DNA from 3 places in the Mesorhizobium sp. P2_B11 genome. Region 2 is predicted to be linked to each of the others. Evidence: predicted binding sites of a transcription regulator. Region 2 holds the regulator's gene; each other region holds the start of a gene.
What was found. Region 2 encodes PhoB, which activates phosphate uptake and scavenging genes when phosphate is short. Its sites were predicted from a motif close to TGTCATNNANCTGTCAT; they were not measured.
Positions count from the first base shown of each region.

Region 1 (3,277 bases), on a different contig from region 2:
CGATGCCCTGCGGGCTCGTCCACCGCTGTTGCACAACCGTATGGATCGGAAAGGCTGTCCACGGGCCGGCCAGCGCCACAAGCTTGGCCAGGCTGGGCGCAGTGCTACGGGTGGCGCCGACGAGGATGGCTGGGTCGGCATGGCCCGACCAGCCTTCGGCAATACGCTCGCCCTTGGTGAAGGCGGCGAGATTGAAGGCGCGGCCGTTGCTGACGGGATAGGCGACCATGTGGAAGCCGGGATGCAGGAACGTGGTGACGCAGTCCGCGGCGCCGATGGCGGCAAAAGCTTCGCCAGCGGCGCTCTCGGCTGCGATCGTTGCCCGCCAGGCGAGCTCGCCCGAGAAGCGGCTTTTGCCGAAGCCTGCGAGCTGCGCCCGGACCGACGACCAGACGCCATCGGCGCCGACCAGGAGCCGGCCGCTTGCCTCGATCGCGCGGCGATCCGCTTCGGCGGTCACGACAACACCTTGCGGATTGATGACGAGCCTGCTCACCCGTGCACCGGTGACGAGCTCAATCTCCGGACGTTCGGCCACCTGCGCCAGCAGGGCCGCCTGAAGGTCGGCGCGGTGGGCGACGAGATAGGGCGCCTGCCAACGCGCCTCGGCGGCTTGCCCAAGCGGCACCCGGGCCAGTTCGCGCAGCGTCTTGGCGTCCTTCAACACCACCGCTTCCGGCTGCAAGGCCGCCGGCAGCAGGCGGTCGAGCACGCCGAGTTTTCGAAGGATGCGTGTTGCATTGGGCGAAAGCTGGATACCGGCGCCGGCCGCTTCAAGGCGCTGCGCCTGTTCCAAAAGCTTTACGGGATAGCCGCGTTCGGCAAACGCAAGGGCAGCCGTCAGCCCGGCGATGCCAGCCCCGGCGATAATGACCTGCCGGGCCTGTGCGTCCTGCATCGGGCTTGTCGCGAAAGGCTCAGGCGGCCTGGTCGATATAGAGGCAGCCGGGTGGCTGGGTTTCCGTCGCCTTCAGCTTCGCCGAATAGCGGTAGAGCGTCGAGCAGTAGGGGCAGACCTTTTCATTGTCGTCGCCCATGTCGAGAAACACATGCGGGTGGTCGAAGGGCGGGTTGGCGCCGGTGCACATGAATTCCCTGACACCGATGTCGATCGCCGGATGGCCGGCATCGTTCTGGAAATGGGGAATGGAACCGCCTGCCATCGTCGTCTCCTTAACGCAGTCTCGTCTGCATCTGGATCATAACAGCTCTCTTTGCAAGATCGATGAAATGAAACTGTCGCAAAAGGCTGGCAGAGGATAAGTTGAGCCGGTTAAGCGCATGACCCCGGAAGCCGAGCGATTCCGCGACGGATCGTGCGTCACAAAGACATGTTAGAGCGTCCATGGCCATCTCGGCGATGCGGCGCTCCAAAAGGAACGGTTGCGGGCAGGAAATCATGAATGAACTGAAGCCGGTGTTGAGCGAATTCATCAATGTCGAGGTGGCGAGCCCCGAGGGCGGCAATCCCGACCGTTTCGTCAACCGCGAATTCTCCTGGCTGCAGTTCAACCGGCGCGTGCTCGAGGAATCGCAGAACGCGCACCACCCGCTGCTCGAGCGTGTCCGCTTCCTGTCGATCTCGGCCGCCAATCTCGACGAGTTCTTCATGGTCCGCGTCGCCGGCCTTGCCGGCCAGGTGCGCGAAGGCATTGCGCTGAAGAGCCCGGACGGGCGTACGCCCGAGCAGCAGCTCGAACAATTGCTGCGCGAGGTCGAGCGGCTGCAGGAGGACCAGCAGAACAGCCTGTCGGCGCTGATGCTGCTGCTCAACAAGGAAGGCATTGAGAGCATCACCCGCGACGCCCTGACCAAGGATGAGAAGGTCTGGCTGGAAGACCATTTCCAGGACCAGGTGTTCCCGGTGCTGACCCCGCTGTCGATCGATCCGGCGCATCCGTTCCCGTTCATTCCCAATCTCGGCTTCTCGATGGCGCTGCAATTGCGCCATCGCAAGAATGGCGAGGAGATGAGCGCGCTTCTGCGCCTGCCGGTGGCGCTGAAGCGCTTCATCCGTCTGCCCGACCGCAAGCAGAATGTCCGCTTCATTCCGCTCGAGGAGGCGGTCGGCCTCTATATCGGCAAGCTGTTCCCCGGCTACGAGGTCAAGGGTTCCGGCACCTTCCGCATCATCCGGGACAGCGATATCGAGGTCGAGGAGGAGTCGGAAGATCTCGTGCGCCTGTTCGAGACGGCGCTGAAGCGCCGCCGCCGCGGTTCGGTCATCCGCATCGAATTCGACAGACTGATGCCCGGCGAATTGCGCGAGTTCGTTGCCGGCGAACTTGGTGTCTCGTCGAGCCGCATCAGCGTTCTGACCGGCCCGCTGGCGCTCAGCCAGATTTCCGAGATCGTTGCCGTGCCGCGCGACGACCTCAAGTTCACGCCTTACAATCCGCGCTTTCCCGAGCGCATCCGCGAGCATGGCGGCGATTGCTTCGCGGCCATCCGCGAGAAAGACATCGTCGTCCACCACCCCTATGAATCCTTCGACGTCGTGGTCCAGTTCCTGCGCCAGGCGATGGCCGACCCGGAAGTGGTGGCGATCAAGCAGACGCTCTATCGCACCTCCAACGACAGTCCGATCGTGCGCGCGCTGGTCGACGCCGCCGAGGCCGGCAAGTCGGTGACAGCACTTGTCGAGCTCAAGGCGCGCTTCGACGAGGAAGCCAACATCCGCTGGGCGCGCGACCTCGAGCGCGCCGGCGTCCAGGTCGTGTTCGGCTTCCTCGAGTTGAAGACCCACGCGAAAATGTCGCTGGTGGTGCGGCGCGAGGACGGCAAGCTGCGCAACTACGTGCATCTGGGCACCGGCAACTACCATCCGGTCACCGCGCGCATCTACACCGACCTGTCCTTCTTCACCACCGATCCAACGATTGCGCGCGATGTCGCGCAGCTGTTCAACTTCATCACCGGCTATGCCGAGCCGACCGATGAGATGCGGATCGCCATTTCGCCGTTTACGCTGCGCAGCCGCATCCTGAAGCACATTGCCGACGAGATCGCCCATGCGCTGGCGGGCCGGCCGGCGCGCATCTGGATGAAGATGAACGCGCTCGTCGATCCGAACATCATCGACGCGCTCTATGATGCCAGCCGCGCCGGCGTCGAAATCGACCTCGTCGTACGCGGCATTTGCTGCCTGCGGCCGCAGGTGCCGGGCCTGTCGGAGAACATCAGGGTCAAGTCGATTGTCGGCCGCTTCCTCGAACACAGCCGCATCTACTGCTTCGGCAACGGCCATGGCTTGCCGTCGGACGAGGCGATCGTCTAC
Region 1 is NZ_JBFUDF010000007.1:282,570-285,846, forward strand. Features, by position in the region: gene AC1DYJ_RS24250 (FAD-dependent monooxygenase) at 1-898, opposite strand, end outside; gene AC1DYJ_RS24255 (zinc-finger domain-containing protein) at 918-1,163, opposite strand; gene AC1DYJ_RS24260 (RNA degradosome polyphosphate kinase) at 1,400-3,277, shown strand, end outside.
Region 1: a site for PhoB is predicted at 1,227-1,243, ahead of AC1DYJ_RS24260 (RNA degradosome polyphosphate kinase). Genes of this name have one in related genera too.

Region 2 (3,277 bases):
GCAGCGCACGGCGATGTTCCATCTCGGCTACCTGGTCGAGGAGGGCGCCACCGACAAGATGTTCACCAATCCCGACGACAAGCGCACCCAGGACTACATCACCGGCCGCTTCGGCTGAGCCGTCCAGCGGTTGAATTTTCAGGCACGAGGACCAGGATCATGGGTGAACATACCGTCGCCTCCTTCGATGAAGAACTGGGGCAGATCAGCAAGCTGATCCGCGACATGGGCGATCTCGCCGGCTCGATGGTCAGCGGCTCGACCAAGGCGCTGCTCAATTCGGACAATGCGCTGGCGCAGCGTGTGGTTTCGGACGACGCCATCATGGACGCGCGCCAGCGTGAACTCGACGACCGCGCCATCACGCTGATCGCCAAGCGCCAGCCGATGGCCAACGATCTGCGTGCAGTGGTCGGCTCGATCCGCATGGCCGGCGACCTTGAGCGCATCGGCGACCTGGCCAAGAACATCGCCAAGCGCGTCGGTACCGTCGGTTTGAGCGTCACGCCGCGCGACCTCTCGCATTCCATCGATGCAATGGCGCAGCTGGTGCTGATCCAGGTGCAAGGGGTGGTCGAGGAATATGCTGCCGCGGATGCGGCTGCGCTGGCGAAGCTCAGGAATGACGACGAGCGCATCGACGTCAAATACACGTCGGTGTTTCGTGAACTCTTGACCTACATGATGGAAGACCCGCGCAACATCACCGCCTGCACGCATCTGCTGTTCTGCGCCAAGAATCTGGAGCGCATCGGCGATCATGTCACCAACATCGCTGAAAATGCGTATTATGTGCTAACCGGCCAGCAACTCCCCGCCAATCGCCCGAAGCAGGACGAGACGGCGATGGCCACGTCGGCCTGACAAGGGTGAACTGCTGATGATTGCGCCACGCATCATGGTCGTGGAGGACGAGGAGCCGCTGGGCGTGCTTCTCCGCTACAACCTCGAATCCGAAGGCTACCAGGTCGAAGTGGTGACGCGCGGCGACGAGGCCGAAATCCGGCTGCAGGAAAACGTCCCCGACCTGCTGGTGCTCGACTGGATGGTGCCGGCGGTGTCCGGCATCGAGCTCTGCCGGCGGCTCAGGATGCGGCCGGAAACCGAACGGCTGCCGATCATCATGCTGACCGCGCGCGGCGAGGAGAGCGACCGCGTGCGCGGCCTGTCCACCGGCGCCGACGATTATCTGGTCAAGCCGTTCTCGACGCCGGAATTCATGGCGCGCGTGAAGGCGCTGCTGCGCCGCGCCAAGCCGGAAGTCCTGTCCAGCGTGCTCAAGGTCGGCGACATTGTGCTCGACCGTGAATCGCACCGCGTCTACCGCAAGAAGAGCGAGATCCGGCTCGGGCCGACCGAATTCCGCCTGCTCGAATTCATGATGCGCCACCCCGGCCGGGTGTTCTCGCGCAGCCAGCTGCTCGACAATGTCTGGGGCGAGACGATCTATATCGACGAGCGCACGGTCGACGTTCATGTCGGGCGCCTGCGCAAGGCGGTCAACAATGGCCGCATGCCGGATGTCATCCGCACCATCCGCGGCGCCGGCTACGCTATCCGGGAAGATTAGGCGCGCCGCGCCGTCGCCGGCCTCTCAGGCGACGTGCTTGCCGGTCTTCGCCTGAATCCCCGGCGCAAAAATCTCCTGGTCGACGAAGCCGAGCGCGCGCATGGCGCAGCCTTCGCGGATCAGCGGCAGTTCGTTGGGCTCGGTGTCGAAGGAGATCGACTTCGAGTGCTGGCCGCCGGCGGTCTGGGCGATGGCCTCGCGCAATGCCGGCTCGATCAGATCGAAGGCGGCGGCGCTGACGCCGACCATGGCGACAGGGGCGGGATCGATCAGGGCAAACAGGCTGCCAAGGCCGAAGCCGAGCGCCTCGCCGGCCTTGCGATAGGCCTCGCGCTCCGGGCCATCCGTCTCGCGGGCGCGTGCGGCCAGCGCCCGCATATCGGCATCGCCGACATCGACCGGTTCGGCATCCTCGCTCATCATCTTGGCGCTGCGCCAGATGGCGTAATTGCCGGCATAGGCCTCGACGCAGCCGCGCCGCCCGCAGCGGCAGAGCGCGCCGCCGGGACGGTGGATCATGTGGCCGAACTCGCCGCCGGACGAATGGGTGCCGGTGAACAGCTCGCCCTTGAGCACCAGCCCCATGCCGATGCCGTGCGAGAGCAGGATGGCGATGAAATCGTCGCGGTAGCGCTCGGGTTGGCGCCATTGCAACGCCACCGCCATCATGTTGCAGTCGTTCTCCATGGTGGCCGGAATGCCGAACTCCGCTTCCAATATGTCGGCAAAGCCAATGTCGGTCAGCGGCGTGATCGGCGACCATAGCATGGCGCGCGCATGCGAATCGGTGATGCCCTGGATGCCCATGGCAATGCGCGCGACGCTCTGCACATCGAGGTCGGGATCCTCGAGCCGCCGGCGTACGATTGCCGTACATTCGCCGATCAGCTCGTCGCGCGGCATGGTCAGCGTGTCCAGCCGGCGCTGTTCCTCGGCGACCACCTGGCCGGCATAGTCGATGACGGTGACGGAGAGGAAGTTCAGCGACAGCACCACGGTCATCACCGCCGCTGCCTCCGGGTTGAGGCCAAGGCCGACCTGCGGCCTGCCGCGCTTCAGCGCGCCGGTCTCGCCGGGCTTGCTCTCGGCCAGGATGCCTTCCGCAATCAAATCCGAGGAGATAGCCGATATGGTCGAGTGGCTGAGACCGGTGGTCGCCGCAATCTCGGTCCGCGACGGCTGGCCGGCCCGGCGCACGGCCGAAATCACCATCGCACGGTTGCGACGGCGCAAATCGTCGTGGCGGATTCCAACCGACATCTTTTATCTTCCTCCCGGTCCTCCTCGCGCCTCAATGATAGTGGAGGCATTTGGCGGCACCAGCCAAATATTGGCAGAAGCCGGCCGTGCTGTCATTGTTTATTGCGAGTCTCGAAAAAATTCGTTGAGGCCATCAGATTCCATCAGAATCGATGTTGACAGCGCCCCGCCGTTGGACCAGTATTTTTTCGAGGCTCGAAAAAATGGAGCCTCTGTGTGCCGGCCTTCGGGCCAGTTTTGTCGCGCCGTGCGCGGCGCAGGGAGGATTATCATGAACAGATTTGCAGCCGCCATGCTGGCGGGTGTCGCCATGTCGCTGACGCTGGTGTCGGTCGCGCAGGCGAAGGACAAGGTCATCGGCGTGTCGTGGTCGAACTTCCAGGAAGAGCGCTGGAAGACCGACGAAGCGGCGATGAAGGCCGCGATCGAAGCTGCCGGCGACAAGTA
Region 2 is NZ_JBFUDF010000002.1:698,991-702,267, forward strand. Features, by position in the region: gene pstB (phosphate ABC transporter ATP-binding protein PstB) at 1-118, shown strand, start outside; gene phoU (phosphate signaling complex protein PhoU) at 160-864, shown strand; gene phoB (phosphate regulon transcriptional regulator PhoB) at 881-1,570, shown strand; gene AC1DYJ_RS07795 (ROK family protein) at 1,595-2,830, opposite strand; gene xylF (D-xylose ABC transporter substrate-binding protein) at 3,102-3,277, shown strand, end outside.

Region 3 (3,277 bases), on a different contig from region 2:
GAGTTGCATCTGGCGGTGTCGCCGGTACTGCTGGGCAAGGGTGAGAACCTTTTTGCCGGCCTGGATATGCTCAAGCTCGGCTATCAATGCACCGAACAGGTGGCGACGGCGCTTGCCACGCATGTGACGATCAAGCGGGGGTAGCTCTTTCTCCCCGTTCTACGGGGAGAAATGCCCGGCAGGGCAATGAGGGGCAGCGCTGCCGGTGCAGAATCGGACTATCAAAAACTCATAAGGCTGTGGCTAGCGCCAGCCTTTTGAACGCAAGCGCCGCCCCTCATCCGCCCTTCGGGCACCTTCTCCCCGTGAAACGGGGAGAAGGAAAAGAGCTAATACTTCTCCGGCACATAAAGCTCGCGCGGCAGGACCTGGCGTTCATATTCCGGATTGAACACCCGCTCGGGCAGCGTGATCTCTTCGTGCGGTACTTCCTCGTAAGGCATCTGCTTGAGCAGGTGGTCGATGCAGTTCAGCCGCGCCCGCTTCTTGTCGTTGCCTTCGACGATGTACCACGGCGCTTCGGGGATGTTGGTGCGGGCGAAGGTCTCTTCCTTGGCCTTGGTGTACTGCTCCCAACGCACGCGCGACTGCAGATCCATCGGCGACAGTTTCCACTGCTTCATCGGATCGTGAATGCGCATCAGGAAGCGCATCTGCTGTTCTTCGTCGGTGATCGAGAACCAGTATTTGACCAAGGTGACGCCGGAGCGGACCAGCATGCGTTCGAACTCCGGCACGTCGCGGAAGAATTCCTCGACCTGATCGGGTTCGGCAAAGCCCATCACCCGCTCGACGCCGGAGCGGTTGTACCAGGAGCGGTCGAACAGCACGATCTCACCGCCGGCCGGCAAATGCGGTACGTAACGCTGGAAATACCATTGCGACTTTTCGCGTTCGGTCGGCGCCGGGAGTGCGACGACACGCGCGATGCGCGGGTTGAGGCGCTGGGTGATGCGCTTGATGACGCCGCCCTTGCCGGCGGAGTCGCGGCCCTCGAAAATCACCACCAGCTTTTTCTTGTGGTAGGCGACCCAGGACTGCAGCTTGATCAGTTCCGACTGCAGGCTGATCAGATCGCGAAAATACTGCATCCGGTCGATCGATGGCGGATGCGCGTTCTTGTAGATCTTGGCGATCTCCAGCGACAGCGCCGGCTCCGACATTTCCAGCTCATAGTCTTCGTCGAGCGTGTCGGCGAGTTCGGCCTCAAGCCAATCCCTGGCCGGAGAATTCTGCTTTAACTCGGTCATTTCTGCTGCTCCGCTTGCCGGCTGTCATGAAACCCTGAGCCGACTTGATATAGGCTGGCAGTGACGGTTTTATTGCAAGCCGCCGGCCGGTCGATGATCACGGCAAATCGGCGAGGCATGGTCGATCCATTGCCGTGGCATGGCGACAAGCCAATCAAATTGTCCTACAAATGGCTGACCCATTCGGGCTGCCCCCGCCCTTCTCGACCAAACCGCCCCACACCAAATTGCGAGGATCTGACATGGAATATCGCACGCTTGGCCGTTCCGGCTTGAAAGTTTCGACGCTGACGCTGGGCACCATGACCTTCGGCGGCAGCGGACCGTTTGCCGCCGTCGGCAATTCCGATCTCGCCGAGGCTTCGCGCATCATCGACACCTGCATCGATGCCGGCATCAATCTCATCGACACCGCCAATGTCTATTCGAACGGCCTGTCGGAAGAGATCATCGGCGAGGCGCTCGGCGGCAAGCGCAAGAACGATGTGCTGATCGCCTCCAAGGCGCGCATGCGGATCGGCAAAGGTCCCAATGACGAAGGCCTGTCGCGACATCATCTGATCCGCGAATGCGAGAAGAGCCTGAAGCGCCTCAGGACCGATGTCATCGACATCTATTTCCTGCACGAATGGGATGGCGTGACGCCGCTCGAGGAGACCCTGGCGGCGCTCGACACGCTGGTTGCCCAGGGCAAGATCCGCTATGTCGGCTGCTCCAACTATTCCGGCTGGCACGTGATGAAGGCGCTCGGCATCAGCGACAGCCAGCACCAGCCGCGCTTCATCACCCAGCAGATCCATTACACGCTGGAAGCGCGCGAGGCTGAATACGAACTCTTGCCGATCTCGGTCGACCAGGGCCTTGGTGTGCTGGTGTGGAGCCCGCTTGCCGGCGGCCTGCTGTCAGGCAAATACCGGCGCGACAGCCCGACCGCGCGCCAGCTTGCCGGCTGGTCGGAACCGCCGATCCGCGACGAGGACCGGCTGTGGCGGATCGTCGATGTGCTGGTCGACATCGGTGCGGCCCGCGGCGTCTCGGCGGCGCAGGTGGCGCTTGCCTGGCTGCTCGGCCGGCCGGCGATCAGCTCGCTGGTGATCGGCGCGCGCAACGAGACCCAGTTGAAGGACAATCTTGCCGCCGCGGCCCTCGCCCTCACCGTCGAGGACCGCGACCGCCTCGATGTCGTCAGCCGGCCGCCGGTGCTCTACCCCTACTGGCACCAGCAGTTCACCGCGAAGGATCGGTTCGGCCCGGCCGATCTGGTTCTCGACCGCAGCGTCATCTGACCGGCGATGTCACGCAGTCGCGCCGCTGAATGATTGCGTCGACAATGCCAATGGGCGATGCTTCGCCGATGTCACCAATGCACGCAGTCCGATGCGCCAGAACAACCGCATACTGTTGCGCCGTCGTCATTCTTTCGTCGACCACAGCGGCCGTGTGTGGAGACTTTGATGGTGAAAAGGTGGCTTCGGTCTACGACGATATCAGACCAGCATGCCGTCAGGCAGAGCTTGATGGCCAACCGATTTCCAAAGCGGCGAGTGATCGCTTTTGCGTCATCCTTGATGCCCTCGGATTTCAATTGAAGGCCAACGGTTATTGCTGGGACGCTTCAGAAATAGAGTGGAGGCTCTGCACAAAGAAGTAGGGTACCGGGACCGCGGGGCGATTAGCCCTGAATGTAGCGCCAGACTTCCGGATCGGGCTCGATCTGGCCGCTGAGCACGAAATATTTATAGAGCACGAGCAGGCTGATCGCCTGCTCGGCCCGCTCGTCGGCAAATTTGCGGCAATAGGCGTTGGCCGCCGCAACGATGCGCTGGGCCTCGGCCGGATGCCGCTCGAGATGGTGCACCCGGTCCGCAAGATCGCTGAAATCGGGCGCCAGCGGCACATAATGGACATCTGGCTCGAGCTGACCCTCGGCGAACCAGGTCTCGTAAGTCGGCGGCGGCATCAGGCAGAGCGAATTCGAGCTCATGATCCATTTCAGATTGGTCGCGACATCGTTGCCTTCGAGCGAG
Region 3 is NZ_JBFUDF010000006.1:544,551-547,827, forward strand. Features, by position in the region: gene AC1DYJ_RS22160 (dihydrofolate reductase family protein) at 1-144, shown strand, start outside; gene ppk2 (polyphosphate kinase 2) at 330-1,250, opposite strand; gene AC1DYJ_RS22170 (aldo/keto reductase) at 1,493-2,536, shown strand; gene AC1DYJ_RS22175 (glycosyl transferase family 90) at 2,923-3,277, opposite strand, start outside.
Region 3: a site for PhoB is predicted at 1,311-1,327, ahead of ppk2 (polyphosphate kinase 2). Genes of this name have one in related genera too.